One region of the Noviherbaspirillum sp. UKPF54 genome, then DNA from elsewhere that is predicted to be linked to it. Evidence: predicted binding sites of a transcription regulator. Region 1 holds the regulator's gene; each other region holds the start of a gene.

Region 1 (3,464 bases):
GCCGGCATGATCTTGCCGTTTTCCTGGACGAAGTCCTTCAGGGTGTCGACGTCCTTGTAGTCCACTTGCTCAACGCCGGCGGCGGTGAAGCGGCAGAATTTCTTGCGCTTGAACAGCGGGTTTTGCTGCTGGCGCTTTTGCTTGAGTTTGCTCTTGTCGAATTTTTTACCGAATGCCATGTTTGGCTCCTGTATCTAGTGATCTGATGTATATGCCTCGACGTCCGTGACGTGGAAGACGAAGCTTTTGCTGTTTCGGTTCTTGCGTGCCAGGAATCCGGTGAAGCGGTAGGCCACTCCCAGCTCCGCCCGATTGACTTTTCCGGAGATTTCGCCTGCGGCGACCGCAGCGATTTCCAGTTCAATCTGGCGCGGGATGCCTGCCTCGACCTGCTCCGATTGGTGCGATAACTTCGCCGACGCAATCGGAATGCCTGCCGGCGTGTATCGCAATGCATCGCGCTCGGCAATGACGGCGACCAACTGAAGCTGGTTCACGCTCCTGGCTTGCGCAATTACGATGCAGCTGCCTCGCTGCGCTGGCTCTTGGCAGCGTCTTCCTTCTGGACCGCCTTCATCATCGGCGACGGCGCAGTCTCGGCCTTCTTCATCTTCACGGTGAGGTGGCGCAGCACGGCATCGTTGAACTTGAAGCCGGTTTCGATTTCAGCCAGAGTCTCGTTGTCGCACTCGATATTCATGCAGACATAGTGTGCCTTGGCCAGCTTCTGGATCATGTAAGCCATCTGGCGACGGCCCCAGTCTTCGATGCGATGGATCTTGCCGTTGCGGGCGGTCACGATGCCCTTGTAGCGCTCGATCATTGCGGGCACTTGCTCGCTCTGATCCGGATGCACGATAAATACGATTTCATAATGACGCATGTAATCTCCTTATGGACGGATTAAACAATCGCCCACCCCGGCGTCAAGACAGGTGTGGGAAGAGGAAAGCCGACGATGATAACCCGAAAATACAGAAAGCTCAATGCTTTCAAGCGCTTACACCCCAACGGCAGCGCCGGCCGCATGGTAACGGGGAAATTAATGACGTGGGCGCTTGCATTCGCCTAGAAGCTGTATAAAAATACAGTCTGTTTTTATGAACAGCGTTTATCGACGCTCAGGTGCCGCCATGATCAAACTTACCGCCCGTCAAGAGCAAATTCTGAATCTGATCAGGGAAGCGATCGAAAATACCGGATTCCCTCCAACACGGGCTGAAATCGCGGCCGAACTGGGGTTTCGTTCGGCCAACGCGGCCGAAGAGCACTTGCAGGCACTCGCCCGCAAGGGAGCGATTGAAATCTCGCCCGGCACCTCGCGCGGCATCCGCTTGCGCGACATGAATGGCGACAGCGGACTGGGCCGTATCGGCGCCAAGCAAATGGCGCTCCCCCACCCCGCGCTGATGCAACTGAGCCTGCCGCTGGTTGGTCGTGTCGCCGCCGGCTCGCCCATCCTCGCGCAGGAACACATCGAAGCCACCTATAGCGTGGACCCGTCGCTATTTTCCTCCAAGCCCGATTACCTGCTGAAAGTGCGCGGCCTGTCGATGCGCGACATCGGCATCATGGACGGCGACTTGTTGGCGGTGAAAAAAGTGGACAGCGCAAAGAACGGCCAGATCGTAGTGGCCCGACTAGGCGACGATGTAACGGTCAAGCGCTACAAGAAATCCGGCTCGGTCATCGAACTCCTGCCCGAAAATCCGGATTTCAAGCCAATTCGCGTCGACGCCAGCCAGGAGGATTTTGCACTGGAAGGATTGGCGGTCGGCCTGCTACGGGCTTGGGGCTGAGGCCTCCCTCGACAACAAAGCAATCTCGCCGTGCAATCCAGGCCGTTTCACGCGGCGGCTTCCCTAGCGCGGCACCTTCTTCAAAATTTGCCGGGCGATGCCTCGCAATATATTGACTTCCTCGGTTTCCAGCTGAGTCCGGGAAAACAGCCGTTTCAGCCTGGGCATCAATTTCTTCGGATTGTCGGGATCGAGGAATTCGACCGCCACCAGCGCCTCCTCGAGATGCCGATACATGCCCTCGATCTGCGCTAGGCCAGCCGCCTCTCCCTGAAACCCGATCGTCGTCGCCGGTGGCGCGTCGCCGACGGCGGCCTGTCGCAACTCATATGCCAGCACCTGCGCTGCCTGCGCCAGGTTCAGCGATGAATACTCGGGGTTGGCCGGGATATTGATCAGGACATTGCACTTTTCAACGATTTCGTTCGGCAAACCATACCTCTCGTTGCCGAATACCAGCGCAGCATCCAGGCCGGCATCGACCGACAGCTGTCCAGCCAATGAGCGCGGCGTAATGACAGGCGGCGAAAATTCCCTCGGCCTGGCACTTAAGGCCGCAGCAAAATTGCAGCCGGCCAGCGCTTCGCCGATCGAACCGACGATCTTTGCGCTGGCCAGGATATCCTGCGCGCCGCTGGCGAAGGCAATCGCCTCCTCCTGCCGGTTTGCGTCCGGAAAGCGGGGATTCACCAGCACAAGGCGTGAAAACCCCATGGTTTTCATGGCGCGCGCCACCGAACCGATATTGCCCGGATGACTGGTTTCCACCAGCACGAAACGCAGGCGGTCAAAAAGAGAAGTACTGGTTTGTTGCTGGTTCATTTAAAATAGCGGCATTGCGCGGCAAGCGAACAACTGTCCGATATTGCCGCATCGCTCATTAATTCATTTGTGGTCCGAAAACCGGAACCGCAATTTTAACGGAACCTCTATGCATCCCATGCTGAATACGGCGGTGAAAGCCGCACGCCGCGCAGCCGCGGTCATCAATCGCGCCTCCTTCGACATCGACCGTGTCAAGGTCACGGAAAAAGGACACAACGATTTCGTCACTGAAGTCGACAAGGCCGCCGAACTGGCGATCATCGAGGTTCTGAAAACCGCCTACCCCGACCACGCCATCCTGGCCGAAGAATCGGGCGCCTCCGCCAACCTGCACGACGAAAACGAAAACGTCTGGATCATCGATCCAATCGACGGCACCACCAATTTCATCCATGGGTTTCCGCAGTATTGCGTATCGATCGCCCTGCAACAGCGCGGCCAGATCACGCAAGCGGTGGTCTACGACCCGACCCGCAACGACCTGTTTACTGCATCCAAGGGCGCCGGCGCCTACCTCAACGAAAAGCGCATCCGCGTCAGCCGCCGAGACAGGATGGCCGACGCGCTCATCGGCACCGGCTTCCCGTTCCGCGGCACCGACCACCTGGACGAATACATGAAGATGTTCCGCATCATGACGGAACGCTGCGCGGGCCTGCGCCGTCCGGGCGCCGCCGCGCTCGACCTGGCCTATGTGGCCGCCGGCCGGCTCGACGGCTTCTTCGAAAAAGGCCTGCAACCTTGGGACGTAGCAGCCGGTTCACTGCTGATCACGGAAGCCGGCGGCATCGTCGGCAACTTCTCGGGCGAATCCGACTACCTGTACAAGGGCGATGTCAT
Region 2 (3,464 bases), 1.0 Mb from region 1:
AATGCACCTCGTCCAAAGCGAGCATTGATTTTATCCAGCGCGTCCATCAGGGCTTCTCTCGGCTTCGTTTCTTGGACCGCGAACAAGTCCTCTTGCACAATATGCTCTGGCCTGATGTCAGCGAGGATGACGCCGGCCTTCTTGTAGTCGTAGCCAGCCCGATAGATGCGCTTCAATCCATCGCATGCCCAGCGATTGAGCTGCAACGAATCGGCAGTCGGGACCGGCAATGGAATGGAAATGCATGGGGAATATTGCGACTTTTCCGGCCTGAACCGGTCGGTGAGAATAAACACCTGCAGCAGTCCCGCAACGGATTTCTGCGTTCGCAGTTTTCCGGCAGCATTGGATATGAAGTGGGCAACAGCATCCTGTAGGTCGTGCAACTCGGTCACGCATTGACCAAACGAGCGACTGGAAACAATTTGTTTTTTGGGGGGTTCGACTTCTTCTAGCTCGATGCAGGCGTCACCACGCAGCTCCCGAATGGTCTTCTCCATTACAACACCATAGCGCGCTCTCAGTGAAGGAGCATCTGCGTCCCGTAACTGCAAGACGGAATCAATTCCAATGGTGCTCAATCCTGTCGACAGCTTCCTGCCGATACCCCACACATCGCCCGCTTCCAGGTGGGCTAGAACGTTGTCTTGCTGCGACTGACTGAGTAAGTTGTAATCGAATACCCCTTTTGATTTTGGATGCTTTTTCGAGACGTGGTTAGCGAGCTTGGCCAACGTCTTGGATGGGCCGATGCCTACACAGACGGTAAGTCCAGTCCACTGCAAAATGGTTTTTCGAACGTCGTATGCCCGCTCGCGAATATCCGTGAACCCCGTCAGGTCGAGAAAGCATTCATCTATCGAATAGACTTCCTGGACCGGCGAAAACTGGGACAGGATAGACATGACGCGATTGCTCATGTCGGCATATAACGCGTAATTGGACGAGAAGGCGACGATGCCGTGCTCCCTGGCCAGGTTTCTTAACTTGAACCAGGGTTCGCCCATCTTGACACCCAGCGCCTTAGATTCGTTGGACCGCGCGACGACGCAGCCGTCGTTATTCGAAAGGACGACCACTGGCTTCCCATCGAGGTCCGGCCTGAACACTCTCTCGCAACTGCAATAGAAGTTGTTGCAGTCGACTAATGCCAGGCTGCGGATTGACGAGTCCATGGCGCTGCTAGCCGTTGAGCAGCTTGCGAAGGTTATAGGTGACTACGCCCCACACGCGCAGCTCTTGCCCATCCTTCAAATCAATCGGCGGATACGCCGGATTTTCCGCCAAGAGGCGGATGGTCTTCCCGCGCCGATACAGCCGCTTGACGGTAAATTCCTCATCCACGATGGCCAGCACAATGTGCCGGTGCTTCGGTTCGATGGAGCGGTCAACAACAATCGTATCGCCGTCAAAGATGCCGACGTTAATCATCGAGTCGCCCCGGACGCGAAAAAGGAACGATGCTTCCGGGTTAAGGAGCAAGTGGGCATTCAGGTCGATTCTTTTTTGGCTGTGGTCTGCCGCCGGACTGGGAAAGCCTGTTCGCACAGTAGCCCCGAACTGGGTCAAAACCAGCGGATTGACATCCAGCGGCACGGGGTCTTGTTGTGACGACATGGCAGATAATTCTTTATGACATTAAACTGTATATACATACAGTATCTGCGATGCGTTTCTAAAATTCAAGCTCCTGCTTGGCGTTTTGAATCGAGCAGGAACAGGCTTCGTGAGCAGCCTGCAATACTCGCTGCAAAAACACGCTCTTCCACGTCGCTACCAGATGCAAGTCAAAATGAGTTCCGTTACTCAGCTAACTGCTCTGCAAATTCTCTTCCAGCGTGCTAGCCACGCAATCGGTTCAGCTGGGCTAACTTACTCGACCTGCTCCCGAATCTCGCCCCGGCATTACGGCATTACGGTATTACGGTATTACGGTATTACGGTACCTGTGTCAGCCGTATTACGCGCGTCAACAACGTCCAATGTTCACGACGACAACCAGAGAATTCACTGCGTCCGGGAATTGCTTATTTACCCGCAATGACACATACGAAACTGGTTCTTTCCCTCCGCTTTCGCTTTGTACATTAAGCGGTCTGCTGCTTCGATAATTGCCTCATTTGTATGCAGTTCCGGATTGGGCAACATGCATATTCCAACGCTTGCTCCAAGCCGTAAATCGTCGCGTGGAGTGACTACCCGTTCGATTGCGCTGAGCACCCCTGCTGCGAGCCGTTCAGCATTGTCTTCACTGACAACGTGCCGAAGCGCTATGCCAAATTCATCCCCGCCCAGCCTAGCAACCTTATCCGAATGCCGCACGCAGCGAACTAATGAAGCGGCGACGGCCTTCAATACCGTGTCGCCGGCAGCATGTCCGCAGGCATCGTTGATAGCCTTAAATCCATCCAAGTCCAATACCAGTACTGCGGTCTTTTCGCCAGGTTTAGTATCCGCCGCCCGCAATTCTTCAAGTACATCCCCGAATCCGGCACGGTTCAATAATCCCGTCAACGGGTCGTGTTTGGTGGCGACCTCAAGGTGTGCGACACGCGATTCGAATGCGGATTTCTCCTCTTCGAGTCGCTTGACGAGGACAACAACATAGAGTGGCAACAGGACGTTGACGAGCACGATGCCGGCCGCAACGCCCGGAATGCTTCGCCAGTCGGACGAGAAGAAGAATGCGGCGCCCATAGCCGGGCCGCCGACCGCCGACGAGAGCCACGCATATCTTGTCCCGAACCGCATGCCGCTACCGATGGACCCGAGAGCGGGAACCCAGGCAACCAAACCGGCCAGAAACCCAGCGAGATACATCCCGATGGCAGGCAACGCCTGGTCCAATATGGCGGCCAGCGTCCGCCGCAGCTGAATATTCAGAATGGAAAACTGTACAACGAACACCCAGAGCACGGCATAAAGGATGTATCCCAATGCGCCTATGGCTACATTGGCAGGCACGGCATGCCAATCGCGATACCACGCCAGAATAAGGTACAGGCAGAACGGTGTGACATTCATCACCCGGAGCTTCGCCTGGCCGAACTCGGAGCCGATAGGAGACTTGCGCGACAACAGACGGGTCAACCAACGAAATTTCTTCATGCCGAATCACGCCTTGAGGCCAAGCTTTATGAATGGCCGGAGTACCGATATGCGCGCACGGTTTGCGCGTGCAAGTCACAAATAGTTGCACTGTAGAAATTATTTTAGCACGTGGTTTGGTGACGGTTCCCTAGGGCAGCTGAGATTTTCGGCAAATCCGCAAAGCATGTAACCTCGAGCCGATAAAATTATCGTCCAGGCGCCTTCATTGCGGCTGTCGTCTGCGTACGCACGCTTGAACAACTGCCCAAGAATTTTTTTCACGCTGCTTCCAAAAAGGCTAAAACCTGATTTTTACACTTGTCCTTACCAATTTTTTGTGAGGACATCATCATGGTTCATGCAACCACTCAGGG
Region 3 (3,464 bases), 1.7 Mb from region 1:
CGGCCGGCGGCGGCAGGTCGCGGTCGCCGTCGACGAATTCGCCGCGCGCGCCAAGCACCTGGAAATACACATTGTCGACATCGTCGGCGCGCAGGATGTCGCGCGCCGCGCCGGACGTCTGCGCCACCACCTTGCCGTTGACTTCCCTGACCTGCTGCGCCAGCACCGTGACCTTGTCGTCCAGCGCGCGGTCGAACGGATGGTTGGCGATCGACTTCGCCACCAGGTAGGTGATCGCGATGCTCATCGGCCATAGCAGCAACAGCGGCACCAGCATCCAATCCAGGATCTCGCCGAACAGCGAGCGCTGGATGCGCTCCTCGGGCTGGGTATCTACGGTATCGAAGGCGAGGTGGGAAGGAGGAGAGCCGGACGCGGGCGCGTCCGGACGATGGACCTCGCTCATGGACCGGCCGGAGGGGCGGCGCTGCCGGCCGCGCTATCAGGAAGCTTTTCCAGGCAATATCCGAGGCCGCGCACGGTGGCGATGCGCACGCCGCCGGCCTCGATCTTCTTGCGCAGGCGATGCACGTAAACCTCGATGGCGTTATTGCTGACTTCCTCGCCCCATTCGCACAGGTGATCGACCAGCTGTTCCTTCGATACCAGGCGGCCGGTACGCTGCAGCAGTACCTCAAGCAAGCCGAGCTCGCGCGCCGACAAGTCCAGCATCTGGTCATTCATGTACGCGATGCGTCCCACCTGGTCATAGGACAGCGGTCCATGCTTGATCACGGTCGGACCGCCGCCGACGCCGCGCCGGGTCAGGGCGCGTACCCGCGCCTCCAGCTCGGACAGCGCGAACGGCTTGGCCATGTAGTCGTCCGCCCCCAGGTCGAGGCCCTTGACGCGCTGCTCGACCGAGTCGCTGGCGGTCAGGATCAGCACCGGCAGGCGCGAGTTGCGCGCGCGCAGGCGCCGCAGTACTTCCAGCCCCGACATCTTGGGCAGGCCCAGGTCCAGGATCAGTAGATCGAAATCCTGGGTCGACAGCGCAGTGTCTGCCTCCAGGCCATTCTTGACGCAATCGGTCGCGTAACCCGATTGCCGCAACGAGCGGGTCAGGCCATCGGCTAGTACACTATCGTCTTCGGCGAGCAAAATACGCATGGTCAGACTCTGCAATCGGATGGACGGTAGTCTATTGTCTTTTATTAATGACGACAAGGCGCGCTAGCCAGGCCATGGCATCGTCCCGCAGACTTTTCGCGATATTTGAAATTCGCGCTTGCATAAAGCACTGGTTTTTTATACAGTACGCACTGTGACGTCGAAAGCAGTATTCAGTACGGGGTCCGGCAACTCCCATTTTGGACTCCACATAACCTAACTGTCGAAAGAATTTGGATATGGACGACAAGAAATCCGCACAAAACCCGGACAAGGCCAAGGCACTGGCTGCCGCGTTGGCGCAAATTGAAAAGCAGTTCGGCAAGGGCTCCGTGATGCGCATGGCGGACGGCGCGGTTGCTGAAGAAGTGCAGACGGTATCGACCGGTTCGCTTGGGCTGGACATCGCGCTGGGCGTGGGCGGCTTGCCGCGCGGGCGTGTCGTCGAGATCTATGGTCCGGAATCGTCCGGTAAAACCACGCTCACCCTGCAAGCGATTGCAGAAATGCAAAAACTGGGCGGCACCTGTGCATTTATCGATGCCGAACACGCGCTCGACGTCGTGTATGCCCAGAAGCTCGGCGTCAATCTGTCGGATCTGCTGGTTTCCCAGCCGGATACCGGCGAGCAGGCGCTTGAAATTTGCGACGCGCTGGTACGTTCCGGCAGCGTCGACCTAGTGGTGGTCGACTCGGTCGCCGCCTTGACTCCGAAAGCCGAAATCGAAGGCGATATGGGCGACTCGCTGCCCGGCCTGCAGGCCCGCCTGATGTCCCAGGCGCTGCGCAAGCTGACTGGCAGCATCAACCGCACCAATACGCTGGTGATCTTCATTAACCAGATCCGTATGAAGATCGGCGTCATGTTCGGCAACCCCGAAACGACCACCGGCGGCAATGCGCTCAAGTTCTACGCATCGGTCCGTCTCGATATCCGCCGCACCGGCTCCATCAAGTCGGGCGAAGAGGTGATCGGCAACGAAACCAAGGTCAAGGTCGTGAAGAACAAGGTGGCGCCGCCGTTCAGGGAAGCGCACTTCGACATCCTGTATGGCGAAGGCACCTCGCGCGAAGGCGAAATCCTCGACCTCGGCTCGGAAGCAAAGATCGTCGAGAAATCCGGCGCCTGGTACAGCTACAACGGCGAACGCATCGGCCAGGGCAAGGACAACGCCCGTAATTACCTGAAAGAGCATCCGGAACTCGCACGCGAAATCGAAAACAAGGTGCGTGCCGCGCTTGGCGTGCCCCAGTTGCCCCCGGTCGCTGCCGAAGCTGAGTAAATCTTTCTCTTTTCCTTCATCCCGAATACTTCACGTGAGGGAGCCCGCGCTCGATGGCTAAGCTGCAAATGAGCCTGAAGGCGCGGGCTCTGAAGTATTTGTCCGCCCGCGAGCACAGCCGGCTGGAACTGGCGCGCAAGCTCGCGCGCTATGCGCAGGAAACCGATGACATCGACGCCTTGCTCGATGCGCTGGAGGCTGCCAAGCTATTGTCACAGTCGCGTTTTTCCGAATCATTGGTACATCGCCGTGCCGCACGCTTCGGCAATAGCCGCATCCTGTCCGAATTGCAAAGCCACGGTATCGAAGGCGACGCGCTTGATGACATCAAGGCCAGCCTCGCACAGGACGAAACTGCGCGCGCACGCGAAGTCTGGAAGAAGAAATTCAGGCAAGCTCCCGCCGATGCTGCCGAGCGCGCGAAGCAGATGCGTTTCTTGCAGCAACGCGGTTTCTCGATGCGCGCCATCCAGGGCGCCATGCGCGCGATCGATCAGTCTGAAGACTGAGTTTCCTGTCGCTTCCCGTCGCCATGGTCGCGCGCGATGGAATGCCGCTCCGGCAATAGCGATCCATGCGCATAAATCCGCCACTCCCATCCGTGCATGGTCGTGCTGTCTCGCATATTGGTTGAGGTGGGAGGGCTTCAAAATCAATAACAGTTATTTGCATTGGTGATAACGGCGGCGGAAAAAGCGCGCAAATTGGGCAAAAATTAGCGTTTTTATCACTCTTCAATAGCGGAAAAAGAAACACCTTGGTTTTCCGGTACTTACCTGTGCTACACTTTTGGAGTTTTTGCAGCGCCGCATGAGCGGCTGTTGCCGTAGAAGCTGCGGCAACGACACGCAAATGCGGCTTTATTTTTGCCGCTTCACCGGCATTTGTCCGTATGCCCTTATCACCGCCGACATCCCGCCGTGCGCTCAAGCACACACGCGCAATCCAGATCGAAGCATTCGCTCGCGACGACGGCTTGTGGGATATCGACGCGCGTATCACAGATGTCAAAACCCGTGACACCCAGCTCGCTTCCGGCGTGCGACCGGCGGGCGAAGCGCTGCATAATCT

The links. The regulator LexA, encoded in region 1, represses DNA repair genes until DNA is damaged. The targets are predictions, from matches to a motif close to ACTGTATNNNNATACAGT.
Region 2: FAY22_RS00420 (LexA family transcriptional regulator) is a predicted target of LexA. The motif match lies at 1,643-1,660, and genes of this name have one in related genera.
Region 3: recA (recombinase RecA) is a predicted target of LexA. The motif match lies at 1,240-1,257, and genes of this name have one in related genera.

What each region holds. Positions count from the first base shown of each region.
Region 1 covers NZ_CP040128.1:1,113,392-1,116,855, reverse strand. The annotation lists gene rpsR (30S ribosomal protein S18) at 1-179, opposite strand, end outside; gene priB (primosomal replication protein N) at 195-497, opposite strand; gene rpsF (30S ribosomal protein S6) at 515-883, opposite strand; gene lexA (transcriptional repressor LexA) at 1,134-1,799, shown strand; gene FAY22_RS05235 (RNA methyltransferase) at 1,863-2,621, opposite strand; gene FAY22_RS05230 (inositol monophosphatase family protein) at 2,731-3,464, shown strand, end outside.
Region 2 covers NZ_CP040128.1:84,119-87,582, reverse strand. The annotation lists gene FAY22_RS00425 (Y-family DNA polymerase) at 1-1,175, opposite strand, end outside; gene FAY22_RS00420 (LexA family transcriptional regulator) at 1,183-1,617, opposite strand; gene FAY22_RS00415 (GGDEF domain-containing protein) at 2,032-3,108, opposite strand; gene FAY22_RS00410 (hypothetical protein) at 3,442-3,464, shown strand, end outside.
Region 3 covers NZ_CP040128.1:2,802,850-2,806,313, reverse strand. The annotation lists gene FAY22_RS12945 (sensor histidine kinase) at 1-406, opposite strand, end outside; gene FAY22_RS12940 (response regulator transcription factor) at 403-1,110, opposite strand; gene recA (recombinase RecA) at 1,350-2,393, shown strand; gene recX (recombination regulator RecX) at 2,447-2,902, shown strand; gene FAY22_RS12925 (DUF2889 domain-containing protein) at 3,286-3,464, shown strand, end outside.